2 regions of the Delftia sp. PE138 genome follow, and region 2 is predicted to be linked to the other one. Evidence: predicted binding sites of a transcription regulator. Region 2 holds the regulator's gene; the other holds the start of a gene.

Region 1 (15,549 bases), on a different contig from region 2:
GGCGTAGTAGTTGATGTCGATCACGTTGTCCAGCATGCGCATGGCCGTGGTGATGGTCTTGCGCAGCTTGCCGTGGTCGATGGCGCCGTTGGTGATGTGGCGCGCCAGGTTGACCGAGCCCAGGTTGCAGACGGCGGTCTCGGTGTCGCTGGTGTTCAGCGTGATCTCGGTGCACAGGTTGGACGAGTGCACCACGCCGGCGTGCTGCTGGGGCGAGCGCACGTTGCAGGGGTCCTTGAAGGTGACCCAGGGGTGGCCGGTCTCGAACAGCATGGACAGCATCTTGCGCCACAGGTCCACGGCCGGGATGCGCTTGAACAGCTTGAGCTCGCCGGTGTCGGCCTTGGTTTCGTAGGCCGTGTAGGCGCGCTCGAAGGCTGCGCCGAAGAGGTCGTGCAGGTCGCCGACATCGGAGGGCGAGAACAGGGTCCACTGGCCCTTTTCCATGACGCGCTTCATGAACAGGTCGGGAATCCAGTTCGCCGTGTTCATGTCGTGCGTGCGGCGGCGGTCGTCGCCCGTGTTCTTGCGCAGCTCGAGGAATTCCTCGATGTCCAGGTGCCAGGTCTCCAGGTACGTGCAGACGGCGCCCTTGCGCTTGCCGCCCTGGTTCACGGCCACGGCCGTGTCGTTGACCACCTTGAGGAAGGGCACCACGCCCTGCGACTCGCCGTTCGTGCCCTTGATGCGCGAACCCAGGGCGCGCACGCGCGTCCAGTCGTTGCCCAGGCCGCCGGCGAACTTGGACAGCAGGGCGTTTTCCTTGATCGACTCATAGATGCCGTCCAGATCGTCGGGCACCGTGGTCAGGTAGCACGAAGACAGCTGCGAGCGCAGCGTGCCGCTGTTGAACAGCGTGGGCGTGCTGCTCATGAAGTCGAAGGAAGACAGCAGTTCGTAGAACTCGATGGCGCGCGCGTTGCGGTCCTCTTCCTGCAGCGCCAGGCCCATGGCCACGCGCATGAAGAAGGACTGGGGCAGCTCGATGCGCGTCTTGCGCACGTGCAGGAAGTAGCGGTCGTACAGGGTCTGCAGGCCCAGGTAGTCGAACTGCTGGTCGCGTTCGGCCTTGAGGGCGGCAGCCAGGCGGGGCAGGTCGTAGTTCAGCAGCTCGGGGTTGAGCAGCTCGTTGTCCACGCCCTTCTGGATGAAGCCGGGGAAGTAGGCGGCGTAGGCCGACTGGATGTCGGCAGGCTGCACGTCATGGCCCATGACCTCGCGCACGATGGTGTGCAGCAGCAGGCGGGCGGTGACGTAGGTGTAGTCGGGGTCCTTTTCGATCAGCGTGCGCGCGGCCAGGATGGAGGCCTTGAAGACTTCTTCGATCGGCACGCCGTCGTACAGGTTGCGCAGCGTCTCGGCAACGATGGGCGCGGCCTGGATGTCGGCATTGAGGTTGCGGCAGGAGGCCTCGATCAGGGCCAGCAGGCGGGCCTGGTCCAGCGGAACGCGCTGGCCGTTGTCGGTCACATGCAGCACGGGGGCGGGCGCGGCCGCAGCGGCGGCAGCGGCCTCGGCGGCCTTCTTCTGCTCGGCACGCTCCTGGTTGCGGCGGTCGCGGTACAGCACGTAGGCGCGCGCCACGTCGTGGTGGCCGCCGCGCATCAGGCCCAGCTCGACCTGGTCCTGCACGTCTTCAATATGGAAGGTGCCGCCGCCCGGACGCGAGCGCAGCAGGGCGCGCACCACGGCCTGGGTGAGCTCGTCCACGGTCTCGCGCACGCTGGCGGAGGCAGCGCCCTGGGCGCCGCGCACGGCCAGGAAGGCCTTGGTCAGCGCGACGGCGATCTTTTGCGGGGTGAAGGGCACCACGTCGCCGCTGCGGCGGATGATCTGGTAGCCGTCCTGCACGGACAGGTGATGGGCGGAGGAAGGATTGGCAGCATCACCGTGCGCAGCGGGAGCCAAAGAATTCAGTGCTTCTTGCATGAGTTTCCTCAACGGGTGTTTGTGGATAGAACGGACGCGGACCTGCACTGGGGGCAGGCTTGCTGGGAGATGGAATCGGGGCCGGATGTGCACACCGTTTTCACAGGGTGTGCACAGCTTGTGAACACTAGATATGGTGTCCGGCGTGCTCTCAGGCACTACCTGTAGTGTATCGCCGTCTCATGTACACGGGGTACTCACGGCCGGAAAACCGCTGTTTGCGCTGCGCCAAAACAGTGCCCAGCATGCAAGCCCATAGCAGCAGATCACCGCTGCGCGGTGGCTGGCGGGCGATGGCCTGTCGCAAGCCGCTACAGCCTTGCCGCTGCGCCGGTCGGACCGCCGAAAGCCCCATGAACAGTGGGGCTGCGACACATGCGTGAATTTGTAAAAAAAGATCAGGCCGGCCCGGCGTGCGCCTGCGCGCCACATGGGTTGCTTTCTGGATTGACAGCGCACTTTTCCTGGGCCTGTGGACAAGCCGGCCTGCGTGCAAGGCCTGGCGGAGTCCGGCAGGAGGGTGTGTGCTTACGTGGAGGGCTGGCCGGCGCGGGGCGGCAGCTGCCAGTTCGCCGTGGCCTGGTGACGGGACAGCAGCCCGCGCAGCCGGGGCCAGTCGAAGCCGGGGCCGGGATCGCGTTTGCGGCCGGGCGCAATGTGCTCATGGCCTGCGAGATGGGCGACGGGGTAGCGTGCGGCGATGGCTTCGCACAGGTTCTCCAGGGCCGCATATTGCGCCGGCTCGAACGGCAGTCCCTCCAGGCCCTCCAGCTCTATGCCGATGGAGTCGTCGTTGCAGCGATCCTTGCCGCGCCAGCTGGAGGCGCCCGCATGCCAGGCGCGCGCGTCACAGTCCACAAATTGCCAGACCTCGCCCAGGCGCGTGACGAAGAAATGGGCCGACACCTCCAGGCCGCGTATGCCCTGGTAGTAAGGATGGGCGTCCCAGTCGAGCTGGTTGGTGAACAGTTGCTGGACCGCCCCCGTGCCGTACTCGCCGGGGGGCAGGCTGATGGAGTGCACGACGACCAGATCGACCAGGGCCTGGGCCGGGCGCTCGCCGAAGTTGGGCGAGGGCAGGTGGCGTGCCTGTTGCAGCCAGCCGCCTTGCCAGGTCCAGGCCGGGCCCATGGTCGTGGTGGCTGGTGCCTGCGGATCAGGCTTCGCCATGGCCGCCTCCGTCCGCCTCGGCGCTGGCGTCGCCGGGCAGGGCGATGTTCAGCCGGTCGATGCGGTAGCGGATCTGGCGCAGGCTCAGCCCCAGGCGTGCGGCCGTGGCCGTGCGGTTGAAGCCGTTTTCCTGCAGCGCCTGCACCAGGATGCCGCGCTCGCGCTCGTCCAGCCAGGCCTGCAGGTCGCGGGGCAGCTCCATGTCGGCAGGCTCCGGCGGCGGTGCGGCGCCGTCGTGCGCCTGGGTCTGCGCCGATGCGGGTGGAGCCGGCGGAGTGCCGCAGGGCAGCTGCATCTCGGGGTCTATGCGCAGCGGCCCTTCCTCGCCCAGCGTGATGGCGCGGTGCAGCAGGTTCTCCAGTTCACGCACATTGCCGGGCAGGGGCAGGCGGGCGATCTGCTCCAGGGAACGCTCGTCGATCTCGGGCATGGGCAGGCCCGACTCCTGCGACAGCCGTGCCAGCAATGCACGGCACAGCGCGGGCAGGTCCTCACGGCGCTCGCGCAGCGGCGGAAGAAGTACTTCGATGACGTTGAGGCGGTAGTACAGGTCCTGGCGAAAACGTCCTGCCTGCACGTCGGCGGCCAGGTCGCGGTGGGTGGCGCTGACGATGCGCACGTCGGCTGCTTCCTCCTGCGCCGAGCCCAGGGGGCGCACGCGGCGTTCCTGGATGGCGCGCAGCAGCTTGGCCTGCATGGGCAGCGGCAGGTCGCCGATTTCGTCGAGGAACAGGGTGCCGCCGCGTGCCGCCTGGAAATAGCCGTCGCGGTCCTGGGTGGCTCCGGTATAGGAGCCCTTGCGGGCGCCGAAGAACTCGGCCTCCAGCAGGTTTTCGGGGATGGCGCCGCAGTTCACGGCCACCATGGGGCCGTGGGCGCGCTGGCTGCAGGCGTGCAGGGCGCGCGCCACCAGTTCCTTGCCCGTGCCCGACTCGCCGTGCACCAGCACCGGCGCCATGCCGCGCGCCACCTTGGCAATGCGCTGCTTGACGGCCTGCATGGCGGGCGACTCCCCAACCATGGCGTCGAGCGCCCCGCCGCCGCTGAGCACGGGGCTTGCGGCCGACGCCGCCGAGGGGCTGCGCGCCGGCATCACGCCGGGGGGCGGCACGCCGCCCACGCCCTGGGCGGCCGAGGCCACGACCAGGCGGAACTGCTTGAGGTCCACGGGCTTGGTCAGATAGTCGAAGGCGCCCGAGCGCAGGGCTTCGACGGCATTTTCGGCCGAGCCGTAGGCGGTCATGACCACGCAGCGTTCTCGCCGCTGCTGGTTGCGCAGGTCCTGCAGCAGCTCCATTCCCATGCCGTCGGGCAGGCGCATGTCGGTGATGACCACGTCGAAGCGCTGGGTCTGCAGCTGTTCGCGCGCCTCGCCCACGCTGGCGGCGGTTTCCACGCGGTAGCCTTCGCGCAGCAGGGTCAGTTCATAGAGGGTGCGCAGATCCGGCTCGTCGTCCACGACAAGAATCGATGCGGCAGCGGGCAGGGAGTTCAAGGGCATCACACCACAATCTGGTCAAACAGGGAGGCCGGCAGAGCCGATGCGGCGCCGGCGCGGAACACGATGCTGAAGGCATTGCCCTCGACAGGGCCGTGCGGCGCGGGCCGCGACAGCCGCTGGTAGCTGATGCCTGCATCGTAGCGCTGGCACAGCTCGCGGCAGATGTACAGGCCCAGGCCGCTGGAGCGGCTTTCTGACGAGAAGAAGGGCTCGAACAGATGGCGCTGCACCGTGGGCTCCAGTGCGGCGCCGTCGCTCCAGACCTGCAGCCAGATCTGGCCTGCGGCCGGCGCGCCGGTCAGCACCTGCAGCGTATGCGGCTGCTGGGCGTTGCTGCGGTAGCGCTGGGCGTTGTCCAGCAGGTTCACCAGGATGCGGCGCAGGTGCTCGCCGTCGAACACCACGGTCCTTGCGCGCGCGTCCAGCAGCAGCTGGATGCTGCGCGCAGGCTGGCCCTGGGCCTGCCACTCCTGGCAGGCCTGGGCCACATGCTGGTCCAGGTCCAGCAGGCCGGCGTGGGCCTCGCCAATGTGCTGCTGGGCCCGCGCGATGTTGAGCACGTCCTCGACGGTGCGCGCCAGCCGCTCGGCGTTCTGGCCCACGATGCGGCACAGCTGCTGCTGGGCCGGGTTCTGCGCCAGATCTTCTGCCAGCAGGGCGTTGGCCTGGGTGATGGCGGCCAGCGGATTGCGGATCTCATGGGCCACGGCGGCGGACATGCGGCCCATGGAGGCCAGCTTTTCCGTGCGCAGCCGCGCCTCCATTTCGCGCAGGTCGTGCAGAAAGACCACGCACAGCTGCTGCAGCAGCGCGGGCTCGGCGGCATCGGTGGCGTCGGACGGGGTGGCGACCTCGGTCAGCCAGGTGCGCAGATGCAGTCCCGTCATGCCTTCCTGGCCGATGGACTGCAGATGGATGGCGGCCGATACCGGCAGGTTCTGGGCAAAGCTCTGGGCCACGGCATCCTGCAGCCGCTGCCAGCCGGCGTGTTCCTTGAGGGCGAAGGGCAGGGCATGCGCGTCGGCCAGTCCCAGCAGGTGCAGCGCGGCCGGGTTGGCCTGCTGCACGCGGAATTGGGGATCAACCACCAGCACGCCTTCGCCCAGGTGGCGGATCACCAGGGCATTGACCTGCTCCTGGGCCTGGGCCTTGCGGCTGCTGTGCTGTGCCAGGTGCCGCTCGCGCCGCACGCGGCGCGCCAGCTCGTGCGTCAGATAGGCCACGGCGAAATAGCCTGCGCAGGCAAAGCTGGCCTGGTAGTAGGCCTGGGTACTTTCTATGCGGCCCGCCAGGTCCTGCCATGCGACCCAGCCCAGGGTCAACAGCGTGACGCTGGCCGTGGTGGCCAGCGCCAGCGTCAGATTGCCCAGCACGGCCGAAATCAGGATGGGGATGGCCAGCAGGGCCGAGTAGTTGAGCGGGCCTGTCTGCAACACCTGCAGCAGGCAGATGGCCGCGATGTCCACGCCGATCACGGGCAGCCAGTGCACGCCGGCGCGGGCAGAGGGCGGCTGCTCGCGTGCGGTCAGCCGCACCAGCAGCGTCAGCCCCAGGTAGCCCAGGCAGACCAGCCAGACCAGGGGATTGCCGCCGGGCTGCACGCTGAGCAGCGCCAACTGCAGCAGCAGCAGCGCGGTGGCGATGAGAACGCGGCCCGTCAGAAATCCCTGCCACAGCCGGACGAAGGGGGCGTTGGCGTCGTGCGGCGACTGCGCCGTGGCCTCGTCGATGGTGGGCGGCTGGGAGCGGGCGGCGTCCTGCATGCTCAGCGCCGTTGCGCCAGGGCCCGGTGCTCGGCGCTGCAATAGCTGCGGCCTGCGGCCTCGATGGCTTCGCTGCGCGGCAGGTGCAGTCCGCAGTGCGCGCATTCGACCATGTCCTGTGGAGCCGCCAGCGGCGCGTTGGCCGGGTTGGCCGGGTTGCGCGGCGCGGCCGCCTGGCGCCGCTCACGGGCCTCGGTTCTGCGCTGGCCGCGCCAGACGCCGACGGCAATGACGATGACGATCAGGACCAGCAGGTACTTCATGCGGCGCGCTCCAGCAGCACTTCCATTACGAAGCGTGATCCCGCATAGGCCAGCAGCAGCAGCGCGGCGCCTGCGTAGAGCACGCGCACGGCGCTGCGGCCACGCCAGCCAAAGCGCGCACGGCCGATCAGCAGCACGGCAAAGGTCAGCCACGACAGCAGCGAGAACACCGACTTGTGGTTCCAGACCCAGGCCTTGCCGTAGAGCTGTTCGCCGAACAGCCAGCCTGCGGCCAGCGTGGCCGTGAGCAGCACAAAGCCTGCGGACACGAAGCGGAAGGTCAGGCGCTCCAGCGTGAGAAGGGGCAGGCCGCTGTCATGCCCGCCGCCGCCCAGCCGCATGTGCTGCTCGGCGCGTGTCATCAGCGAGGCATGGACCACGGCGGCGGCGAACAGTCCGTAGGAGGCAATGCCCAGCGCCAGGTGCAGCGGCAGCCAGGGCGAGGCGTTGACATGCAGGGGCGTTCCCGGAAACAGCGCGGCCAGGAGCACGGCGGCCGTGCCCAGCGCTGACAGCGCCAATTGCGCGCGCATCTTGGGGAACAACTGCTGTTCGACCCCATAGACGGTGAGCACCAGCCAGGCCGTCATGGACAGTGCTGGCGCGAACCCGAAGTGCGGCTGTTCCCCGAGCAGGCCCCAGGCCAGGGCCAGGGCGTGGAGCACCCAGGCCAGGCGCAATGCGGCGCGGGCGCCAGCATGGCTGATGCGTCGGGCACCGGCGGCCGGCACGGCATAGGCCACGGCTGCGGCAAGCGCCAGCATCCAGCCCAGGGGCGATGCGTTGGCGGAAATCAGGGGGACGGAGAGCATCTTTCTATGATAGCTGTGGCTTTCCTGCCGCCGGTTGTGCAGGCTCAGAATCCGGGCGCCGTGCCGTGGTTCGGAGCGCATTTTCTTCAGGGCTCGATGGCTGCCTCGATGCGATTGCGCCCCAGGGCCTTGGCCTGGTAGAGCAGGCCGTCCACCTTCTGCAGCCAGGTTTCCAAAGGCGCGGCAGACGGCTGCCGCACGGTGAGTACGCCGCAACTGACGGTGAGCAGCGGCGCCGTGGGAGAGGCGGCGTGGGCGATGGACAGGCGCAGCACTTCCTGGCGGAAATTCTCGGCCATGACCTGGGCGTCGCTTTCGCCGGGGAGGATGAGCGCGAATTCCTCGCCGCCAAAGCGCGCTGCCAGGTCGTAGGGCCGGCGCGCATGGCGCTGCAGCGTGGCGGCCACTGCCTTGAGCGCCTCGTCCCCCTGCACATGGCCATAGCAGTCGTTGTATTGCTTGAAGTGGTCTATATCAATGAGAGCCAGGCCCACGGACTCGCCCGTGCGCAGGCTGCGGCGGTGGGAGCGCTCCAGCATGTCGTCGAAGTGGCGGCGGTTGGCCAGCCCTGTCAGTCCGTCCACCATGGCCAGGCGCTCCAGGGCCTGGCGCTGCAGGGCCAGGCGTATCTGGTTGCGCACGCGCACCTCGACCACGGCGGGACGTATGGGCTTGGAGACATAGTCGGCCGCGCCCAGGCGCAGGCCGTATTCCTCGGCCTGGGCATTGCTCTGGCCGGTAATGAAGATGACGGCGATATGGGCGGTGCGCTCCTGGGCGCGCAACGCACCCAGCACCTCGTAGCCGTTCATGCCGGGCATGGCCAGGTCCAGCAGGATCAGCTGCAGCCGGTGGGCTTCGCGCTGCGCGATCACCAGCGCACCCGGGCCGTCCTTGGCCAGCAGCACACGGTAGTGGGGGCTCAGCAGCTCGGCCAGCATGCTGCGGTTCAGCCGTTCGTCGTCAACGATGAGGACCGTGGGCAGTTCCGGCCCGGTCAAGGCTTCAAACATCTGCAGCTCCCGGTAGGACCGTCCGGTTCACGGCCATGCTCCGCGCCAGCTGTTCGAGCGCCTGCAGCGCCGCCTCGGTTTCCAGGGACTCGGTGCAGCGCTGGATGCGCTGCAGCACGGACGCATGGCGCCCGTCGACCAGGGGCCGCAGCCGATCCAGTTCGGCCATGGCGGCATAGTCGCTGTCGGCAATCTGCAGCCGCAGCCGAGCCAGGGTGGACGAGACTTCTTCCGCGGTCATCGGCTGCCGCTGCGGGAGGGGCGCGGCAGTGGTCACGGCGGTCACGGCGGCCGCGGACGCCACGGCCACTACGGCCGTCTGCCCGGACCGCCGGGCGATTTCCGCCAGCAGGCCCTGCAGTCCATCGGCCAGCGCCTGGACCAGGGATTGCAGATCGCCGCCGGGCCGGGCGTTGCCGCCATTGCCGTCGCCTGACAGGCAGGCTTGCGCACCGGTCTCGGCCATGGCCGACCATTGCTCCAGCAGGTCCGCGCCCAGGTAGCCCAGACTGCCCTTGAAGGTGTGCACCAGCGATGCCACGGTGTCCCAATGGCCGCTGCGCACGGCATCGCGCAGCCGTTGCGGCGCATCGGCAAAGTCCTGGGCAAAGCCTTCGATGGCGTGGAGCATGCGCGGCGATTGGCCGGCAAGGCGTTGCCGCAGCCGTGCCGGATCCCAGGCCTGGGCAGGGCTTGACGGCGTCGGCTGCAAGGGCGCGGCCGGCGCAAGCGCTGCCGTTGGAGGAGGGCCCGCGCGCAGGCAGCGCTGCAGTGTCTCGTACAGCAGCACATCGTCAACGGGTTTGGTCAGATGGGCATTCATGCCTGCGGCCTCGATCCGGGCGCGCTCCTCGACATAGGCCTGCGCAGTCAGCGCGATCACCGGAAGATGCCGCAGCGCGCTGCGCGTGCGGATGGTGCGCGTGACACTGAGGCCGTCCATGCCGGGCATGTGCACGTCCATGAGCACGGCATCGAAAGGCTGGGTGTCCAGCAGCTGCAGCGCCTGCAGACCGTCCTGCGCAGTCTGTACCGATATGCCGGCCTGCTCCAGCAGCTCGGTGGCCACCTCGCGGTTGAGTACGTTGTCATCCACCACCAGCACCCTGCGCCCAGGCAGGCCCGGGTAGCGCTGCTGTGGCGAGGGGCCGGCCGCCGGGCTTTCCGGCGGGGGCGATTCGGGGTCCCGCAGTGCCTCCCGGATGCACGAGCGCAGTGCCGATGCGGTCAAGGGCTTGATCAGCAGGCCCCGCGGGCCCAACTGCGCGGCCTGCAGCTGCACTTCGTCGCGCCCGAAGGCCGTGACCATGAGCGCAGCCGGGGTCTTGGCCAGGTCCTGCTGCTCGCGCATGCGGCGTGCCAGGTCCAGCCCGTCCATGCCGGGCATGCGCCAGTCCAGCAGGGCCAGGCCGTAGGGGGATTCCTGGCGTGCGGCCTCTTGCAGCATGTGCAGCGCCTGCATGCCGTCCGCCGCCGTATCGCAGCGCATGCCCAGTTTGCGCACCATGGCGGCCAGGGCCTCGCGCGCGCTGGCGTTGTCATCGACGATGAGAACGCCGGTGCTGCCCAGGTTGTCGTGGCCGTCCAGCGGCGCATCCGTGGCAGGCCGGACCTTGGCCGTGAAGCGGAAGTTGCTGCCCTGGCCGGGCTGGCTGCAGACGCTGATCTCGCCGCCCATGAGCTGCACCAGCCTGTGGCAGATGGCCAGGCCCAGGCCGGTGCCGCCGTGGCGGCGCGTGGTCTGGATGTCGGCCTGGGTGAAAGGCTGGAACAGCCGTTCGGCCCGCGATGCATCCAGGCCTATGCCGGTGTCGCGCACGTTCACGCACAGGTGGTGCAGGGGCGCTGCCGTGGCGTGCGCGCCGGCCTCCACCGGCGCGCACGCCAGCGGCGGCTCCAGATGCAGGGAGATCACTACCTCGCCATGCTCGGTGAACTTGATGGCATTGCCGACCAGGTTGGTCAGCACCTGGCCCAGGCGCAGCGGGTCGCCGCGCAACCGGGGCGGCAGGTGCGGGTCCAGCGCATAGACCACTTCCAGCCCCTTTTCCTCTGCGCGCAGCGCCGTGGAGGCCGAGACGGTCTCCAGCACATCGTCAAGGGCGAAATCCACTTCCTCCAGCGCCAGCATGCCCGCCTCTATCTTGGAAAAGTCGAGGACGTCGTTGATCACGGCCAGCAGGGCGCTGGCCGAGCGCTCCACCTTCTCCAGGTAGCCGCGCTGGCGTGATGTCAGCGCGGTCTGCTGAACCAGGCGCGTCATGCCGATGACGGTGTTCATGGGGGTGCGGATTTCGTGGCTCATGATGGCCAGGAAATCCGACTTGGCCCGTTCGGCCGCTTCTGCGGCCTCCTTGGCCTGCTGCAGCGCCTGCTCGGCCTCGCGCTCGCGGGTGATGTCCAGCATGATGCCGTCCCAAACCATGCCCTCGTGGCTGCTCCGGGGGGCCGATCGGCAGCGCAGCCAGCGGATCTCTCCATCGGGCCTGATCACGCGAAAGCGGCAGTCGAAGACCCGCAGCGTATCGACCGAGCACTGCAGCATCTGCTGGTAGTGCGGCAGGTCCTCGGGATGGATGGCATTCAGGTAGGCCTGACGGTCGGCCATGATGGCGTGGGCCGGCACGCCGATCAGGTTCTCTATGCCGGCACTGATGTAGCTGAGCCGCAGTTGCGCCAGGCCGCCTTCCAGGCGGTAGATGGCGCCGCTGGGCAGGTTGTCGGCCAGGGCTTCGAGGCGCATGCGTGCGTCCTCGCGTTCGGACAGGTCCTGCAGCGTGCCGCTGAGCGCGACGATGCGGCCTTGCTCGTCGCGCAGGGCGCGGCCCATGAGGCGGGCCGCGAACCTCCGTCCGTCCGGGCAGTGGTGCACGACATCGAGGCTGTAGGACTGGCCGGTGCCGATGCACAGCTGCACGGCAGCGGTGAGCCGGGCAAGATCCTGCGGTCCGAGCATGGCGCGCAGGGCATGGCGCGTCAGCGGCGGACCCTGGGGGTCCAGGCCGTTCATCACATACATCATCTCCGAGGCCTGGAAGTGCTCGGTGTCCAGCTCCCATGTCCAGCTGCCCAGGCGCGCCAGCTGTTCGGCCTGGCGCAGCACGTCGTAGCTTTTTTGCAGCTGGGACTCGGTCTGGCGCATGAGGGTGATGTCGCGCGCAATGCCCAGCACGCCCACGGTCCGGCCCTCGTCATTGCGGTAAGGAATTTTGGTGGACTGGAAGAGGCGGCGCTGCCCGTTGACCAGCAAATGATCCTCCGACACCACGGGGGCGTCGCTGTCTAGCACCCGGCGGTCGCTGTGGGTGAAGCTGCTGTCGGGGAAAAGCTCCTGGTCGGTCTTGCCCACGATGTCTTCGGGCGTGCGCCCGGAAAAGCGCGCGGCGGCGGGGTTGACGAAGGTGTAGCGGCCCTGCCGGTCCTTGGCGAAGACCAGGTCGGGCGTTTCGTGCATCACGGCCTCCAGCAGGCGCGTCGAATCCTGCCACGGCCCGGTACTTTTTCGCAGGAGCGGCTCCAGCTGCGCATCGGGCTGGCCTATCGGCTCGTCCTGGCCGGTGCGCTCGCTGAGCTCGTGCCAGGTGGTGAAGAAAAGCCGCCTGCCCGACAGCGACTGGCAATAGATATGGAGCTCGGCGGGGAAGCTGGTGCCGTCGCGGCGGATCAGTCGGCCGCAGAGATGGGCCTGGCTGTCCACGGCCATGTCCTGCCAGGGACCGCGCCGAAGTCCGTCCGCGTCGGGCCACACGTCCATGATGCCCAGCCCCAGCATGGCGGCCTTGTGATGGCCCAGGCTGGCGCAGGCATGGGCATTGGCATCGAGCAGGCAGCCCTGCTCGTCAAACAGAAGAAAACCGTCGGGCACACGGTCCAGGAACTGGCCATACGGCGTATCGGGCATGAAGACTCCTAGGCGGTAGCAAGCCGGCACTGCACAGGGCGATAGCCATAATCTATGGAAACAGTGTGGATGTTACTGCCGGCCGGTGCCCGCTGCGCGGCAGGGAAGGCCGGTACTTACCCCTGCAGGGGCAGCGGGTAGAATCGTCGGGATCTGCAGGGTCCGTGCCGCGACCCGGCCCCGCCTGGCCCCATTCGGCAACCTGGCCCCGGCTGGCTCGCTGCAGCACACCTTTTCCTTTCCGACGACTCCAGTTCCTCCCCGCTTATGGCCTCCGCTCTGACCGACAAACTTTCGCGACTCGTCAAGGAGATGCGCGGCCAGGCCCGCATCACCGAATCCAACGTACAGGACATGCTGCGCGAAGTGCGCATGGCCCTGCTCGAGGCCGACGTGGCCCTGCCCGTGGTGCGCGACTTCGTTGCGCGCGTCAAGGAAAAAGCGCTGGGCCAGGAGGTGCTGGGCTCCCTGCAGCCCGGCCAGCTGCTGGTGTCCATCGTCAACAAGGAACTGGCCGCCACCATGGGCGAGGGCGTGGCCGACATCAATCTCAACGCCCAGCCGCCTGCCGTCATCCTCATGGCCGGCCTGCAGGGCGCCGGCAAGACCACGACCACGGCCAAGCTGGCCAAGCACTTGATTGAAAAGCGCAAGAAAAAGGTGCTGACCGTGTCGGGCGACGTGTACCGCCCGGCCGCCATCGAGCAGCTCAAGACCGTGACCGGCCAGGCTGGCGCCGAGTGGTTCCCCTCCACGCCAGACCAGAAGCCCCACGACATTGCCGTGGCCGCGCTGGACTACGCCAAGCGTCACTTCTTCGATGTGCTGCTGGTCGATACGGCCGGCCGCCTGGCCATCGACGAGCTGCTGATGGCCGAGATCAAGGACCTGCACGCCACGCTCAAGCCCGTGGAGACGCTGTTCGTCGTCGATGCCATGCAGGGCCAGGATGCGATCAACACCGCCAAGGCCTTCAAGGAGGCCCTGCCCCTGACCGGCATCGTGCTCACCAAGCTCGATGGTGACTCGCGCGGCGGCGCGGCGCTGTCGGTGCGCCAGATCACGGGCGCGCCCATCAAGTTCGCCGGCGTGTCCGAGAAGATCGACGGCCTGGAAGTCTTCGACGCCGACCGCCACGCGCAGCGCGTGCTGGGCATGGGCGACATCGTGGCCCTGGTCGAGCAGGTCACCAAGGGCGTGGACATGGAGGCCGCGCAGAAGCTGGCCGAGAAGGTCAAGAGCGGTGACGGCTTCGACCTCAACGACTTCCTGGCCCAGATCCAGCAGATGAAGCAGATGGGCGGCCTGTCCAACCTCATGGACAAGCTGCCGGCACAGCTCACCGCCAAGGCCGGCCAGGTGGACATGGACAAGGCCGAGCGCGAGATCCGCCGCAAGGAAGGCATCATCTGCTCCATGACCGCCAAGGAGCGCAAGAAGCCCGAGATCATCAAGGCCACGCGCAAGAAGCGCATTGCCGACGGCGCGGGCGTGCAGGTCCAGGAAGTCAACCGCCTGCTCAAGGAGTTCGAGCAGATGCAGGAGATGATGAAGAAGATGAAGGGCGGCGGCCTCATGAAGATGATGAAGCGCATGGGCGGCATGAAGGCCATGAAGGGAATGATGGGCGGTGGCGGCGGCATGCCCAAGCTGCCGTTCTGAGCGGGCCGGGCCCCGCCGATGGACAGTCAAGCCGCAGCACAGCCTGCGGCTTTTCTTTGGCCGCTGCGGGGCTTTGTGAGAACATGCGGCGCCATGAAGGCTGGCGTTTCGACTTCCCTTGCGGCTTCCCGCGTGACTGCATCGCGGCTGTCTCGCCGTGACTGGGGCCTGCTGGCGGCGGCTGCGCTGCTGGCCGGCTGCTCGTCTGCTCCCCGCAAGGGCGCGGGTCCCGGGCCTGCTCCTTCGCCGCAGGCCCTGAACCTGGATGGCGAGTTGCGCGAGGCCCTGCTGGCGCGCACCATGCTCGTGGTCAACACGCCGTATACCTACGGCGGCAATTCGCCCGACGGCGGTTTCGACTGCAGCGGCCTGATCCAGTGGGCCGTGGGCGGCATTACCGAAAGCCGCCTGCCGCGCACCACGGCCCAGTGGGCGCAGTTCAGCAATCCCGTGGGCAGCCGCAGCTTGCAGCGCGGCGACTTCGTGTTCTTCAACACCCTGGGCTCGCGCTATTCGCACATGGGCATCTTTGTGGGCAACGGCCAGTTCGTGCATGCGCCGTCCAGCGGCGGCACGGTGCAGCGCGTGCGCATGGACAACCCCTATTTCGCCAGGTGCTTCACCGAGGCGCGCAGCATCTTCGCCTGAGCGCCTGCCAGGCAAGGCGCCGGGCTTGGCGCCGGCTCTTGAATCGATGGTCCAATGAGAGCTCCATAGAAATCCAGGGTTTCGGAATGGATAACAAGCTCGAATTCGCACAGCGCCTGCGCCAGGCCATCGAGGCTGCGGGTCTGGAGCCGCGGCCCAGCGTGCTGCTGAATCTGTTCAATTCCAGTTACTGGGGTCGGCCGATTTCGTTCCAGGCGGTTGCGCGCTGGCTCAACGGCGAGGCCGTGCCCGAGCAGGACAAGCTGGTGCTGCTGGCCGAGCTGCTCAGGATCGAGCCCGAAGTGCTGCGCTTTGGCGACCCTGCCCAGCGGTCACTGCCGCCTCAGCACGAATGCCAGGAACCGGGCGTGGGCTATCTTGAACGCGAAACCTTCGACGCCTTTCTGAGGCTGCCCGCGCCGCAACGCCAGGTGGTGCGGGAGGTGATCCTGACCTTCGCCAAGGTGCACGGCGAAGGCTGAGGGCCGGGCTACCGGGCAGCCGTCACCGCACCGCCTGCGGCTGCCAGGGCATGGCATGCCAGGGATGGCGCGGATCGGCCACCCATTGCTGCACCTCCTCGGGCGTCACGCTGCGGCCCAGCACGTCGGCCCGGCCACGGGCCAGCCATTGGCTGCGGCCCCGCGCATAGGCCTGGCCGAAGGCCTGCCAGCTGTCAAAGCAATCCCGCGCGCGGCATGCGTTCAGGTGAAGGATCTGCTGGTGCAGGGCCTCGTCCAGCCAGCCCAGCAGCCAGGCACATCGCACGTGGAAGGCCACGCGCGCGCAGGCAAAGGCCATGGCGGCATGGGGATCGTCGCCGGCCTGCAGGCGCTGCAGGTCCAGCGTGAACCAGCGCTGGCGCAGGCCGTCGGGCAACTGGCGTG
Region 2 (15,549 bases):
CCAGCGAAGGCCCCGAGCCCCGCTACATGCTGCTGGTGGAGCCCCATCGCACGCCGCTGCAGCCGCTGGTGCAGCGTCTGCTGCTGGCGCCGTCGCCGGCCGTGCAGCCGCTGTGGGATCGCACGGGGCTGGCAGGCATGACGCTGGCCGATCTGCTGGAGCAAAGGCCGCAGGCTCCGGTCTAGAGCGGGATGCGGCCCGTCAGGATGTCGCGCCACATCACCCAGTCGCCGCGAAAGCTGTAGAGCGGGCGCTTGAAGCTGGCGGGCCGGTTCTTCTCGAAGCCGAAATGCCCTATCCAGGCAAAGCCGTAGCCAAACAGCAGGCCGCCCAGCAGGAACCAGAAATTGCCGGTCAGGAACAGCGCGAACAGGCACAGCAGCGCCAGCGTGGAGCCCACGAAGTGCAGGCGCCGGCAGGTGCGGTTGCTGTGCTCCTGCAGGTAGAACGGATAGAACTCGGCAAAGCTCTTGAACTGGCGCGGGTCCACGGCAGCCTGTGCGGCGCCGGGCAGGGGAGCGGAAGCGTGTGACATGGCAGGCCTTCGCAAGCATGGGGTAGGGTCAACTTATACGCTGCTGCCTTGCCGCTCACCATCGGAGGAACCCGCGCGCCCAGATTCGCAAAAGCTGCCCCGAGAGAGACAAAAGCTGCCGCATTCCGCCCTGCGCGTCGCCACGGTGTCGCCCTCCGGCGGCATGCGGGCGCATGATGTCTGCCGGGCCGGCGCTGACCGGCATGGAGTTTTTCGATGCCTTCCTCCTGCATGACCGACATCCCCGCATCCCTGAGCGAAACCCGCATTTCCACGCCCCAGGGCAGCATCTACGTCAGGCGCTGGCAGGCGCCGGCGGCCGGCGAAGAGTCCCTGGCCCGCGCGCCCATCGTGCTGCTGCACGACTCGCTGGGTTCGGTGGCGCTGTGGCGTGATTTCCCGCAGCAACTGGCCGAGGCCACGCGCCGCGATGTGCTGGCCTACGACCGGCTGGGCTTTGGCCAGTCCGACCCCTATCCGGGCACGCTGGGGCCGGGCTTTGTGGCCCGGGAGGCAGAGACCGTGTTTCCGGCAGTGCACCAGGGGCTGGGCCTTGGGGATTTCATCGTGCTGGGCCACAGCGTGGGCGGCGGCATGGCCGCCATGGTGGCGGCCCGATACGGCGCGCAGTGCAAGGCGGTGGTCACGGAGTCCGCCCAGGCCTTCGTGGAAGATCGCACCTTGCAGGGCATTCGTGCGGCCCAACAGGATTTCGCCCGGCCCGGCCAGCTGGCGCGCCTGGAGAAATACCACGGCGACAAGGCCGCCTGGGTGCTGTCTGCCTGGGTCGATACCTGGCTGTCGCAGCCATTTGCCGACTACCGGCTGGACGAGGCGCTGGAGCGCGTGCGCTGCCCGGTGCTGGCCATCCACGGCGAGCATGACGAGTTCGGCTCCCTGGTCCACCCCGAGCGCATCCGCGACCGGGCGCGCGGCCCTGTGGAGGTGGAGATCGTGGCCGGTGGCGGCCACGTCCCCCACCGCGAGCAGCCCGAGCGCATCGCCCAGCGCATCGCCCGCTTCCTGGCACGGGTCTGATCCCGGGTGGGCTTCAGTGGCCCGCCTGGGCGGACGCCGAGAGCTCCGGCGGAAACAGCTTCTTCTTGATCACGGCGTGCACGCCCCAGTTGCCGTCCACCACCTGCGTCACGGCGAAGTCCACGGCCACGGAGATCAGTGATACGGCCTCGTCCTCGTCCAGCCCGTGGGCCAGCATCAGATAGCGCCTTGCCTTGTGGAAAGCGTCACGCATGGCGCCTTCCAGCGATGATTTGCGATAGACCTGGGACTGCGCCTGGCTGCCCAGTTCGGCCAGGTGGTCGGTGAAGCTGAAGCCCTGTATCACCCACTCGGAGCCGGTCTCCAGGAAAGGGTGGTCCAGCTCTGCAAGGAAGCGGTTGTCCAGCGCGGCGCGCTTGTGCACCCGCAGCTCGAAGCTGCCGGTCAGCGAGCATTCGATGGCCGTGCCGCACAGTTCCGAGTCGCCTTGGGATGCATGCGGGTCTCCCACCGAAAACAGCGCGCCTGGCACCGATACGGGCAGGAAGAGCGTCGCGCCCTTGCCGGCGCGCCAGTTATCCAGGTTGCCGCCGAAGTAGCTCGGCGGTATGGAGTCGATCAGGCCGGCCTCTCGCGGTGCCACGGCCAGCATGCCGAAATGCGGACGCAGCGGCACGCGTGCCTTGTCCAGCACACCAAAGCGCCGGGTGATGCTGCCGGGGTCCACGGGCACGCCCGGGTAGTCGATGGTCGGATGGACCACGCCGAAGGGGTCGGTCTGCGGCGTCCAGCGGTAGTTGTAGACGGCGCGGGCTGTGGGCTCCTCGGGCAGTGCGTGGTCGATTTCGTAGATGGTGACCACTTCGCGCTGGCGGGGCTCCGTGATCTGGTCGCGGTAGTGAAAGCCCCACCAGGCGGCGGCGTTGCTGCCGAAGACACGGCCGTGGTGGGCGGGGCTGCAGCTGAGGCGTGGCTGCACGTCGAGGATGCGTATCTCCAGCAGGTCGCCAGGTTCGGCCTCATGCACATAGACGGGGCCGGTGCAGATGTGCACGCCGAAGCCCTCGCCTGCGCCGCGGCCGTAGATCGAGGCATCCATCGGGCCCGCGCCGCGCCGGTCCACGGCCTTCTGGGCTGCGGTCCAGTGGAACACGCTTTCGGCGCCCGGATCGCCTTCGATCATGCGTTCCCAGTCGTCCGAGGCATGCTGGGTCAGCGTCTCCATGGTCACCACGTCACCCGAGCGCACCGAAAGCACGGGCTTGAGTGAACGGCTCAGGTAGCCCCAGTGCACGGTCTTGTCGGAGACCGGAAGGTAGTAGTGCTGGGGCGACGCACCACCATTGTCTGCGTGCGCCGAGCGCTTGGGCACAAGGGCCAGCGCCTGGGCGTAGCGTGCATGGTCGCGCAGCAGGGCCTGGAACGGGCTGTGTGCCAGGCGCGCTGCGGCCGGTTCTGCACCCTGCGCAGCGCTCTCGGCGGGCGAGGGGCGTCCGCGCTGGCCGGGCGGCGCATCCTGCACGCGCGCCGGACTGGCGCGATAGGCCTTGGGAGACAGCCCATAGCGGGCCGCGAAGGCACGGCTGAAGTTGGCGGCATCGCCAAAGCCCCAGCGAAAGCACAGCTCGGCGATGGAGAAATGCTGCAGCGAGCGGTTGCTCAGGTCCATGCGGCAGCGCTCCAGCCGGCGTTCGCGCAGGTAGGTGCTGAAGCTGGTGGCCGCTCCCTTGAACAGCTTTTGCAGATAGCGCGTGGACAGCCCCTCGGATTCGGCGATGGCATCGATGGACAGCTCGGCATCGCCCAGCCGGGTTTCGATGGCGCGGCAGATGCGGCGCAGATGGCCAAGCTGCACGGCGCTGGGCGGCTCGGTCGCCTCGGCCTGCTCCTGGTCGGGATTGCCGGCGCGCGGTGTCAGGCAGGTGACCAGCATGTCGGTGAGCGTGGCCTCCACCGACAGCAGATCGTCCTGTGCCAGTGTGTCGATCTGCTCTGCCAGTGAGGCCGCCATCGCCATGCACATGGCCCCCACACCGCCTGTCCCGCCGATGTGCCTGGCCTCGGGCGGGCACGAGCGCAGCAGGCGCAGCAGAAAGCTCGAGGACTCCAGCCGCGCAAGCAGCAGGCGGCCGTCACCTGGCAACTGCAGCTGCCAGTCCCGGTCTGACTCCAGCAGCAGCGCGGAGCCGGCCTTGAGCGGGAACGCGGCGTCCTCGACCACCGCATCGGCGCTGCCTTGCAGCAAGGCGCACAGCAGCAGGCCCGGGCCGCGCAGCCGCTTGGTCACGGCCCGCAGCGTCAGTGGCGAGGTGGCCAGCGTAATGAATACCGATCCCAGTGGCGAGCTGCGCAGCGCCAGGTGGGTGGCCGGCGGCGTGGGCGCTTCGCCATGGATGTCTGCCCTGGACAGCGCCTCATTGAGCGCAGCCTGCCGCAAGGCATCGGGAAATGCGTGGGTGGAAAAGCGTCTTGGATCGTCGTGCATCAGGGGCGAACTATGAACTGCCGCGTACTGCCTGTCCAAGCCCGGCGCACCGGATGGCAGCCGCGACAAGTTTTTGTGCGCGCAGGAACAACCGGCCTGGACATGCTCGCCTGGACACTGGCGCTGCCGGCACCGATCCACAACAGCAGGAGTATTTTCGATGACCATCCCCCACCAAGAACATATCTGCGGCCCGGGCTGCCAGCACGGTGCTTCGCCAGCCGATGAGACGCTGATCCGCGAGGAATTCCAGGTTGCACGCCGTTCCTTCCTGCGCGACGCCATGGTGGTCGGTGGCGGCGCGGTCTCGGCCGGCGCCATCAGCGGTGCGATGGCACCGTCCCGGGCCTTTGCCCAGGGTGCGCCTGGCGCCCGGGCCGGCCAGGGCATGGCCAGCCACTACTACATTCCCGCCTCTGCCAGCACCGTGCTCTGGGGCTACTTCAGCAGATCGGCCAAGCCGGTGGTCGAAGTCGAATCGGGCGACTACGTGACCATGGAGACGCTGACCCACCATGCCAATGACGATGCCGAACGCATGGTCCGGGGCGACCCTGGCGCCGAGAGCGTGTTCCACTGGGACAGCCAGCGCAAGAACGTCGATCGCCGGGGCGCCGGTCCCATGGATGCCAAGAACGGCGCAGGTGGCGGCCAGGGCGTGCACATCTGCACGGGGCCGGTACGCATCAAGGGCGCCCAGCCCGGCGATGTGCTGGAAGTGCGCATCATTGATGTGGTGCCACGCCCCTCGGGCAACCCGCAGTTCAAGGGCCGGACCTTCGGCAGCAATGCGGCGGCGAACTGGGGCTTTCACTATGGCGACACGCTTACCGAGCCCCGAAAGCGCGAGGTGGTCACCATCTACGAGGTGGATGCGACCGGCGAGCGCAACTGGGCCCGCGCCGTCTACAACTACCGCTGGACGCCGCAGACCGACCCCTTCGGCGTGGTCCACCCGACCATCGACTATCCGGGCGTGCCCGTGGACCACCGCACGATCAGCAAGAACGAAAACGTGCTGCGCAATATCCGCGTTCCCGTGCGCCCGCATTTCGGCACCATCGGCGTGGCGCCGGCCGAGGTGGAGATGGCCAGCTCCATTCCGCCCAACCACACGGGCGGCAACATCGACAACTGGCGCATCGGCAAGGGGGCGACCATGTATTTCCCCGTGGCCGTGCCAGGGGCCAACTTCACCGTGGGCGATCCGCATGCCTCGCAGGGGGACTCCGAGCTGTGCGGCACGGCCATCGAGTGCTCGCTGACCGGCACCTTCCAGTTGATCCTGCACAAGAAGGCGGACCTGCCTGGAACGCCGCTGGCCGAACTGGCGTATCCGCTGCTCGAAACCCAGGACGAATGGCTGCTGCACGGCTTCAGCTACGCCAACTACCTGGCGGAGCTGGGGCCGGATGCGCAAAACCAGATCTTCAAGAAGTCTTCCGTGGACCTGGCTCTGCGCGACGCCTATCACAAGATGCGCCACTTCCTCATGACCACCCAGGGGCTGGGAGAGGACGAGGCCATCTCGCTGATGTCGATCGCCGTGGACTTCGGCATCACCCAGGTGGTGGATGGCAACTGGGGCGTGCACGCGCTCGTGAAAAAGAGCATCTTCCCCGCGCGCGGGGCGTGAGTGCGTGAGTGAGTGCGTGCCTGCCCTGCGGGCAGGACCCGGCCGGTCTCAGCGCGCCAGGAAATCCCGGATGGCGAACAGCGTCTGGTCGGGCGCCTCGGTCATCTGGTTGTGGCCGCTGGGCAGGTGCACGATGCTGACCTGGCGCTGCGCGCCCCGGGCCGCCTCGATCAGGCCCTTGGCGGCCTTGGGCGGCGTCATCTGGTCCTGCTCGCCCAGGGCGAACAGGACCGGGCATTGCAGCGCCGCCATGGCCGCCTCGCCGCCCGCGTAGCTGTCGCAGGCCTTGAAGCCGGCGTGCAGCAGGTTGGTGCGGTCATTGCTGGCCAGCACGCGCCGGCCCAGCGCCATGCCGGCGCCGAACACCCAGCTGCCTGCGCCGCTGGGTGGCGCCAGCGTGGCGCGCGAGAACACATTGACCATGCGGATGGCCTGCTCTGGCGTGCTCAGTGCGGAGTCCAGCAGGGCGGGCGAGACCTTCATCGGATAGGCCGTGCCCACCAGCACCAGGTGGCTGACGCGCGCGCCTAGCCGCGCGGCCGCTTCCATGGCGATCAGGCTGCCCCAGCTGTGGCCTACCAGCGCGGCCTTCTCGATGCCTGCCGCATCCATGAGCTGGCCGATGAAATCCGCCGCCGCCTCCACGCTGGCCGGCGCATCGCCTGCGCTGCGGCAGTGGCCCGGCAGGTCTATGGCCAGCACGTTCCAGCCGTGGTTGGCCAGGTAACGGCTTTGCAGTGCCCAGACGCTGTGGTCGCACAGCACGCCGTGGATGAGGATGGCCGTCGGCTGTGCGGGATTGAAGGCCTTGCCGCCGGTATAGGCGTAGATGGCATGGCCGTGAACATCGATCTTCATTGTTGGTGTCTCCCTTGCCGATTCACGCGGCCTTCTCGGCCGCCTTGAGGGCGCGCTTGAGGTCGTCGATCAGGTCGTCTGCGTCTTCCAGCCCGATGGACAGGCGGATCGTGCCCTGGCCGATGCCGGCCTGGGCCAGCGCCTCGTCGCTCATGCGGAAGTGCGTGGTGCTGGCAGGGTGGATGACCAGGCTGCGGCAGTCGCCCACGTTGGCCAGGTGGCTGAAGACCTTGAGCGTCTCGATGAACTTGCGGCCCTGGTTGCGGTTGCCCTTGATGTCGAAGCTGAACACCGAGCCTGCGCCGCGCGGCAGCAGCTTCTTGGCGAGCTGGTGCGAGGGATGGGTATCGAGCAGCGGGTGGCCCACGCGGCCCACCAGCGGATGGCTGGCCAGGAATTGCACCACCTTCTCGGTGTTGCGGATATGGCGCTCCATGCGCAGCGGCAGCGTCTCTATGCCCTGCAGGATCAGCCAGGCCGTGTGCGGGCTCATGCAGGCGCCGAAGTCGCGCAGGCCTTCGCGGCGTGCGCGCAGAAGGAAGGCGCCAGTGCTGCTTTCCTCGCTGAACACCATGTTGTGGAAGCCGTCGTAGGGCTCGGTCAGCTCCGGGAAGCGTCCCGACTTTTCCCAGTCGAAGCTGCCGCCATCCACCACGATGCCCCCGACCACGGTGCCGTGGCCCGACAGGAACTTGGTGGCCGAGTGGTAGACGATGTCCGCGCCATGCTCCAACGGCTTCATCAGCCAGGGCGATGTCAGCGTGGAGTCCACCAGCAGCGGCACGCCGGCCTCATGCGCGATGGCGCTGATGGTGGGAATGTCGAGCACATCCAGGCCCGGGTTGCCCACGGTCTCGCCGAAGAACAGCTTGGTATTGGGCCGCACGGCGGCGCGCCAGCCGTCGATGTCGCCGGGCTTGACGAAGGTGGTCTCTATGCCGAAGCGCGCCAGCGTGTAGTGCAGCAGGTTCTGCGAGCCGCCGTACAGCGCCGTGCTGGCCACGATGTGGCTGCCCGCGCCCATGAGCGTGGCCACCGACAGGTGCAGCGCCGCCTGGCCGCTGGCCACGGCGATGGCGCCCACGCCCCCTTCCAGGGCCGAGACGCGCTGCTCCAGTACGGCGTTCGTGGGATTGGAGATGCGGCTGTAGACGTGGCCGGGGCGCTCCAGATTGAACAAAGAGGCCGCATGGTCGCTGGACTCGAAGACGAACGAGGTCGTGAGGTGGATGGGCGTCGCGCGCGCACCGGTGGCGGGGTCGGGCTGTGCGCCCGCGTGCAGCGCCAGAGTGTCAAAGCCGGGATCCGAGTAGCCGGGCATTCCTGTCTCCATGGTTGTCAAGGCAAGCGGGCATTGTGGGCTATATTTCCCGACAGACATGGGCTTGCCGCAACCACGGCGACACAGACAATCTTGGAGATACGGCATGAAAGTAAGTGACATCCTGCGCGTCAAGGGCAACACCCTCTACACGGTGTCGCCGGACGAAAGCCTGGCCAGCGCGGTGCAGGTGATGTCCGAGCGCGATATAGGCTCCCTCGTGGTCATGGAGCACGGCGACGTGGTCGGCATGCTGACCTTCCGCGAAGTGATCCAGGGCTTTGTCAAGCACGGCGGCGTGGGCGAGACGCTGGTGCGCTCGGCCATGGACGACGCTCCCATGACCTGCACCATGGAAACCGACATGGACGAGGTGCGCCGCATGATGCTGGACCGCCATGCGCGCTACATGCCGGTGATGGACAAGCGCATGCTGATGGGCGTGATCAGCCTGTACGACGTGGCCAAGGCCGTGGTGGACAGCCAGAACTTCGAGAACCGCATGCTCAAGGCCTATATCCGCGACTGGCCCGAAGGCGAGCGCCAGGGCACGGACTGATCATCCGGTCGCGGCAAGACCGTCCCTGCCCATGCAGCAAGGCCTGCGACCGCAGAACGCGGCGCAGGCCTTGGTTTTTTACGGCCGGGCGCAAGCCCGTTCAATGCACGCTGCTGCGCCGGGGCTTGAGCAAGGCGCTGGGCGGCACGGCATAGGCCTGCCTGAAGACGCGGCTGAAGTGCGAGAAACTGGTGAAGCCGCAGGCCATCGCCACATCGGTCACGCGCCGCGCATTGTCGGCCTGCAGCAGCAGGTGGGCCTGGGCCAGGCGCTCGTTCCAGAGCCAGCGGCTGGGAGTCAGTCCCTCGGTGGCGAACAGGCGCGCCAGGCTGCGCAGCGACATGCCCAGGCCCTGGGCCACCTGCAGGGGCTTGAGCTCGGGGTCATCCAGCCGGGCCCGCATGTACTGCTTGGCCTGGGCAAGCCGGTTGCGGGTTCTGAAATCATCGGGCCTGGCTGAGACCAGCAGCATGGTCATCAGGGTGGGGTGAAGATTCTGGTCACCGGCATCCTGTTGAAGGATGGGTGAGGGCGGTGGAGTGCTGCTCGCAGGATCGCTGCGATCCTGGCGTTGCGTTGAGCCGGAAGAGGTCTGCATTTCACGAATCTCCCGCAAGTTGCGGCTGGTGCCTGAGGGATGGTCCGCAGGCGGTTGAAGAACAATGTTCTGTAATTCTAGCTATCAATATTTGTAATTTGATAGTTTTATTGTTTCTTTGCGGGAGATGGCTGCCTGCGCAATGCACCGCTGCAGCGGGAGCGGCGCCTGGGGGCGACCCGGGCATAATCATCGGCCTATGAGCGGCAACACCTTCGGAACCCTATTCACTGTCACCAACTTCGGCGAATCGCATGGCCCGGCCATCGGCTGCGTCATCGACGGTTGCCCGCCTGGCATGGCACTGAGCGAGGCGGACATCCAGCACGACCTGGACCGCCGCCGCCCCGGCACCAGCAAGTTCGTGACGCAGCGCAACGAGCCGGACGCGGTGGAAATCCTCTCGGGCGTCTACGAAGGCCGTACCACGGGCACGCCGATCGCTTTGCTGATCCGCAATACCGACCAGCGCAGCAAGGACTACTCCAACATTGCGCAAAGCTTTCGTCCCGGCCATGCCGACTACGCCTACTTCCAGAAGTACGGCATCCGTGATCCGCGCGGCGGCGGCCGCTCCTCCGCACGGCTGACGGCGCCCACGGTGGCGGCCGGCGCCGTGGCCAAGAAGTGGCTCAAGGAAAAATTCGGCACCGAGTTCCGCGCCTGCATGACCCAGGTGGGCGAGCTGTCGCTGCCCTTCGAGAGCTGGGAGCATGTGCGCAACAATCCCTTCTTTGCGCCGGTGGCCGATGTGTCCCGCTACGAGGAATACATGGATGCGCTGCGCAAGTCGGGCGACTCCTGCGGCGCCGCGCTGCGCGTGCAGGCCAGTGGCATGCCGGTGGGCCTGGGCCAGCCGCTGTATGACCGCCTCGATGCCGACGTCGCCTACGCCATGATGGGCCTGAACGCCGTCAAGGCCGTGGAGATCGGCGCGGGCTTCGACAGCGTGGTCCAGCGCGGCACCACGCACGGCGACTCGCTGAGTCCTGAAGGTTTTCGCAGCAACAACGCCGGTGGCATCGTGGGCGGCATCAGCACGGGCCAGGATCTGGAGGTGCGCATCGCCATCAAGCCCACCAGCTCCATCATCACGCCGCGCGAGTCCATCGACACCCAGGGCCAGAGCACCGAAGTCATCACCAAGGGTCGCCATGACCCCTGCGTGGGCATCCGCGCCGCGCCCATCGCCGAAGCGTTGCTGGCCCTGGTGGTGATGGACCACGCCCTGCGCCACCGCGCCCAGTGCGGCGACGTCGATTCAGGCCTGGCGCCGATTCCTGCCGCGGCGCCCTGAAAGCGCTGCCAGGACGCCAAAGAGAAAGCCGCCCAAGGGCGGCTTTCTTGTGTCCTGCCGGCCTGATCAGCCGGGATTGCGGACTTCATCCATGACGTTCTTGAAGTCGTCCACGTCCTCGAAGCTGCGGTAGACGCTGGCGTAGCGGATGTAGCCGACCTTGTCGAGCAGCTTGAGCTCGCGCATCACCATCTCGCCCAGGCGGCTGGAGAGCACTTCGCGCTCGCCCAGGTTGCGCAGCCGTTCCTCGATGCGCTCGATGGCGGCATCGATCTGCTCCGTGCTCACGGGACGCTTGCGCAGCGCAATCTTGAACGAACCCAGCAGCTTGGCGCGCTCGTACTCGATGCGCCGCCCGTCCTTCTTGACGATGGCGGGGAAGCTGACCTCGGGCCGCTCATAGGTGGTGAAGCGCTTGTCGCAGCCGCCGCATTGGCGGCGGCGGCGGATGAAGCCCCCATCCTCGGCCTCACGGGTCTCCACGACCTGGGTGTCCGGGTGGCTGCAGAACGGGCACTTCATGGCAGGCCTCTATGCGCTCAAATCAGGCGCCGTAGACCGGGAAGCGGGCCGTCAGCTCGGCCACCTGGGCGCGCACGCGGGCCAGGTTGGCTTCGTCGCTGGGGTTCTCCAGCACGTCGGCCAGCAGGTTGGCCGTCAGGCGGGCTTCCTCTTCCTTGAAGCCGCGCGTGGTCATGGCGGGCGTGCCCACGCGGATGCCGCTGGTCACCATAGGCTTTTCGGGGTCGTTGGGGATGGAGTTCTTGTTGATCGTCATGTGGGCGGCACCCAGTGCGGCTTCTGCCGCCTTGCCGGTGATGCCCTTGGCGCGCAGGTCCACCAGCATGACGTGGCTTTCCGTGCGGCCGGAGACGATGCGCAGGCCGCGGGCCGTCAGCGTTTCGGCGACGACCTTGGCATTCTTCACGACCTGCTCCTGGTAGGCCTTGAACTCGGGAGACAGTGCTTCCTTGAAGGCCACGGCCTTGCCGGCGATGACGTGCATCAGCGGGCCGCCTTGCAGGCCGGGGAAGATGGCGCTGTTGATGGCCTTCTCATGCTCGGCCTTCATCAGGATCACGCCGCCGCGCGGGCCGCGCAGGCTCTTGTGCGTGGTGGTGGTGACCACGTCGGCGTGGGGCACGGGGTTGGGGTACACGCCCGCGGCGATCAGGCCGGCGTAGTGGGCCATGTCCACCCAGAAGATGGCGCCGACTTCCTTTGCGATCTTGGCGAAGCGCTCGAAGTCGATGGCCAGGGCGTAGGCCGATGCGCCGGCCACGATGATGCGGGGCTTGTGCTCGCGCGCCAGCGCTTCCATCTTGTCGTAGTCGATGGCTTCTTCGGCGTTCAGGCCGTAGGAGACCACGTTGAACCACTTGCCCGACATGTTCAGCGGCATGCCGTGCGTCAGGTGGCCGCCTTCGGCCAGGCTCATGCCCATGATGGTGTCGCCGGGCTTGGCAAAGGCCATCAGCACGGCCTGGTTGGCCTGGGAGCCGGAGTTGGGCTGAACGTTGGCGGCTTCGGCGCCGAACAGCTTCTTGACACGGTCGATGGCAAGCTGCTCGACCACATCGACGTTCTCGCAGCCACCGTAGTAGCGCTTGCCCGGGTAGCCTTCGGCGTACTTGTTGGTGAGCTGGGAGCCTTGGGCTTCCATCACGGCGGGCGAGCAGTAGTTCTCGCTGGCGATCAGCTCGATATGTTCTTGTTGACGCAGGTTCTCGGCCTGGATGGCGGCAAAGACTTCGGCGTCGACCTTCTCGACGGTATTGGTGCGTTGAAACATGGCAGTCCTGTGAACTTGAAATTCCCTTGAGGCCAAGGGCTGCCCAGGCGAACGGCGGAACACTCCAGATCCCGCGTGCGCATGGAGGCTGGGCGGTACGCTCCCCGGTGGTTCACAGAAGGTGGTTCTTTTCAGGCCTTCTGCTGGTTTCCACGTCAGCGGCAGCGGTGCGTGAAGCGGCTGCGCCTATCGCCAGTTGCGTACCCCGCTAGTGTAGCTGAGCTGATGGAGCCGAAGACAGGCGAGGGGCGTTGGCAAAGCCGCCTGCCTGGCAGATCAGCGGGTACAGGCAGGAATGAAAAAAGCTGGCCTTAGCCAGCTTCGTGCGCCATGTCGGTGGTTCCGGTTACAGCGCCGGCTCCTGTGTCTGCAGGGCCACCTGTTCGGTGCGCGCGGACATGCTGCTCGAGCTGACCGGCACTGCCGGGGTGCCAGCGGACGCTGCCGAGGCCGCAGGTCCGGCTGCCTCGGCCGTGGATGTGGCCGGCTTGGTGGCTGCTATCTGGACGGCCTGCTTGGGCTGCTCGATCTTGGCGGTCATCAGCGGCACGGCACGCAGGCCGGCGGCCATGCGCAGGCGCTGGTGCTCGGCCAGCACCTTGGCGGCATAGCCGCCGTCGGTGGGCAGGTTGGCCGCGCCCACGTAGTAGCGCAGGCCACCTTCGATGGAGCCGGCGCGCTCAATGCACTCCTTGAGCACGCGCACGCCCACGCGCAGATTGCTGACGGGGTCGAACGCGGCGTTCTGGCCGCCGAAGTTCTCGTACTTGTCGGTATGCACCGTGGTCATCACCTGCATCAGGCCCTGCGCGCCGACAGCGCTTTGTGCGAACGGATTGAAGCTGGATTCGATGGCCATGATGGCCAGGATCAGCGTCGGGTCCAGGCGGTTGACCTTGCCCAGGTCGTAGGCCTCGCTGACCAGTGCCGCGATGGGCTCGGGCGCCACGCGGTACTTCTTGCTGAGCCAGAAGGCCACGGCCGCCTGATCCTTGGGCAGGTTCTTCGGGTTGGTCGCCGTCGCGCGGTCGCTGGCCGCGAGTTCGACGGGCGCACCCAGCTCGGCCATCTGGCGAGCGGTCAGCCAGGAGCGCAGCTGGCTCTCTCCGGCATCGCGCAGGTCGGGACGGGCGAACAAGGTAATGGCCAGGAAGGCCACAGCCAAGCCCAGAAGGGCGAAGCTGTTGTGGATGATGGCAAGAAAACCGTTGGCCACATCGATGGCGAACGTTCGCGCGGCGGCGAAAAATTTTCCTGACGCTGGCATAGCTTTTTCCTTTCTAGGGGCACCAACCCGAAACGGCCTTCGCCGAAGCGAAGGCCGGTGAGGCTGACACCCTGGATTGGGTGCTGCGGATCCGGGAGGCTGGCGCTTGGTGCACCGTTGCGTTGTAGGCCTGCGGGATCTGCTCAGTCGTGAGGCAGCAGAAACAAAAAACGCTCTATTCGAGCGCTGGCGGATTCTAGGAGTTCACCAAATACACGGTCAACACTATGAAGTGCGTTTGTTAGATCGATGAATAATAACAAACCATGGATGCAAACACAGTTTCTGAGTGTTTGAGAGCAGGTTGCGTGCTACCGATGTGGGGCGCTTGCGGCGGTTGTACAGGGCTTCATGAAATTGCAATGAAATGCAAAAGCACTGGCAGGCCTGGCCTGCGTCCTTCTATATTGGAGGCGACTGCTCCTGCAGTCGTCTCGCCAAGGTGGAAGACGGGTAAAAGTGGTGTTCGATGGTTCGGGCACAGTCGTTCAAGTCTTCTTCCGCGGCCTTCCTGGAAGCAATCTCTTGCTTCCGAGCAGCAAGGACCATCCTCTCCTTGACTGCGGAAAACGGCCAGGACTTGTGCCTGCCGTAAAGCCCGGAAGCCGGTTCAAGGCTTCCGGGCTTTGTCGTTCCAGGGTGACTGCAACGTCAAGAAATGTGCGGTGATGCGGGTTGAGGTCTTGCTGCCAGCCCAATTTCTGATGCAATGCAGCCACCGCTGCGTCCTCTGTCCAGGATGGCGCCGTACTAGTTATTAGAGCCCCATGCAATTTCTCTTCAAGCACCGCTGGCTGCGCAGGCTGGCCATCGCCTTTGCAGCGTTTCTTTTGCTGTGGCTGCTGCTGTGGGCGCTGGTGCCCGTTGTCGCCAAAAGCCAGCTGGAAAAGCAGGCATCGGCCAAGCTGGGTCGCCAGGTCCATGTGGGGGCAGTGGAGTTCCGGCCCTGGTCGCTGGAGCTGACCCTGCGTGATCTGCGCATTGCCAAAAGCCAGCAGGCGGGCGCAGGGCAGGCAGAACCCGCGCCGTCGTCGCCACAGCTGCAGGTCGACCGCATCTATGTGAATGCCAGTATCCAGTCCCTCTTCAGGCTGGCGCCTGTCCTGGATGCCATCGAGGTCGATGCGCCGGTGCTGCGCCTCACGCAGCAGAGCCTGGGGCACTTCGATGTGGATGATGTGCTGGCCCGCCTGGCCGAGCCCAGCGATACGCCGCCGGCCAAGCCCTTGGGCTTTGCGCTGTACAACATTGCGCTGCGCGACGGCCGCGTGCAATTGCAGGACGATGTCCAGCAGCGTGAGCACATGCTGGATCAGCTGCAGCTGAAGCTGCCGTTCATCAGTAATCTGGAGTCCAAGCGCGAGATCAAGGTGCTGCCGCACCTGTCCTTCGCGCTCAATGGCAGCCGCTTTGAATCCAGTGCCCAGAGCACGCCTTTCACCGACCAGCGCCAGACGGCCGTCGATCTGAGCTGGCAGGGCGTGGACCTGACGCCTTACCTGGGCTATGTGCCCGCCAATGCCCCCGTCAAGCCGCGCTCCGGCGTGCTGGATACCAATCTGCACATCTCCTTTGAGCAGGCCGAGCAGGCCGTGGTGCGGATCACCGGCGAGGTCAGCCTGTCCGGTGCCGAGTTGCTTGACCGCGATGAGGCGCCCCTGCTGCGTTTCGAGCGCCTGGCGGCCGTGCTCAAGAACGTGCAGCCCCTGCAGTCGGTGGTGGAGCTGGAGTCCGTGCAGTGGAGCTCTCCAGAGATTTTCGCGGCCCGTGATGCGCAAGGCCGCATCAACTGGATGGCGATGGGCAGTCGCTCTGCCTCCGATTCCAGGCCGGCAGTGGAAAAGCCTGCCTCCGATGCGCCCCAGCCCCAGCCCTGGAGGGTGAGCCTGGACAGGCTGGCCATTTCCGATGCCACGGTGCATTGGCGCGATGCGTCGCCCGGCGCAGGCCAGTCGGGTGCGGCGCTGCAGGCGCGCCAGCTGTCATTGGAAGTGCGTGATGTCCGCTGGCCGCTGGAGCAGCCTTTGCAATTTGATGCCGGCATGCAGGTGCAGTCTGCAGCGGCAGGAGAGGGCGCAAAACCTGCCGAACTGAGGCTGAGCGGCGCCATGACCGACAGGCAGGGGCAACTGGCCGTCTCCGCGCGGCAATTGCCTCTGCAACTGGCGGCGCCGTATCTGACTGCCCATCTCAAGCCGGAGC

What was found. The regulator NrdR, encoded in region 2, represses ribonucleotide reductase genes. The targets are predictions, from matches to a motif close to CACNANATNTNGTG.
Region 1: a site for NrdR is predicted at 2,055-2,068, ahead of HFGMBDPB_RS05320 (ribonucleoside-diphosphate reductase subunit alpha). Genes of this name have one in related genera too.

The regions. Positions count from the first base shown of each region.
Region 1 covers NZ_JABEPN010000001.1:1,164,856-1,180,404, reverse strand. The annotation lists gene HFGMBDPB_RS05320 (ribonucleoside-diphosphate reductase subunit alpha) at 1-1,929, opposite strand, end outside; gene ampD (1,6-anhydro-N-acetylmuramyl-L-alanine amidase AmpD) at 2,458-3,099, opposite strand; gene HFGMBDPB_RS05310 (sigma-54-dependent transcriptional regulator) at 3,086-4,600, opposite strand; gene HFGMBDPB_RS05305 (sensor histidine kinase) at 4,600-6,363, opposite strand; gene HFGMBDPB_RS05300 (PP0621 family protein) at 6,366-6,626, opposite strand; gene HFGMBDPB_RS05295 (cytochrome C assembly family protein) at 6,623-7,438, opposite strand; gene HFGMBDPB_RS05290 (GGDEF domain-containing response regulator) at 7,525-8,451, opposite strand; gene HFGMBDPB_RS05285 (response regulator) at 8,444-12,352, opposite strand; gene ffh (signal recognition particle protein) at 12,620-14,014, shown strand; gene HFGMBDPB_RS05275 (C40 family peptidase) at 14,108-14,662, shown strand; gene HFGMBDPB_RS05270 (helix-turn-helix domain-containing protein) at 14,749-15,144, shown strand; gene HFGMBDPB_RS05265 (DUF1266 domain-containing protein) at 15,167-15,549, opposite strand, start outside.
Region 2 covers NZ_JABEPN010000009.1:215,309-230,857, forward strand. The annotation lists gene HFGMBDPB_RS25570 (YihY family inner membrane protein) at 1-185, shown strand, start outside; gene HFGMBDPB_RS25575 (Mpo1-like protein) at 182-535, opposite strand; gene HFGMBDPB_RS25580 (alpha/beta fold hydrolase) at 752-1,573, shown strand; gene HFGMBDPB_RS25585 (acetamidase/formamidase family protein) at 1,587-4,019, opposite strand; gene HFGMBDPB_RS25590 (acetamidase/formamidase family protein) at 4,180-5,655, shown strand; gene HFGMBDPB_RS25595 (alpha/beta fold hydrolase) at 5,704-6,513, opposite strand; gene HFGMBDPB_RS25600 (O-acetylhomoserine aminocarboxypropyltransferase) at 6,536-7,834, opposite strand; gene HFGMBDPB_RS25605 (CBS domain-containing protein) at 7,941-8,393, shown strand; gene HFGMBDPB_RS25610 (helix-turn-helix domain-containing protein) at 8,494-8,871, opposite strand; gene aroC (chorismate synthase) at 9,191-10,288, shown strand; gene nrdR (transcriptional regulator NrdR) at 10,355-10,810, opposite strand; gene glyA (serine hydroxymethyltransferase) at 10,833-12,080, opposite strand; ZMP/ZTP riboswitch at 12,115-12,290, opposite strand; gene HFGMBDPB_RS25630 (lytic transglycosylase domain-containing protein) at 12,427-13,347, opposite strand; gene HFGMBDPB_RS25635 (DUF748 domain-containing protein) at 14,115-15,549, shown strand, end outside.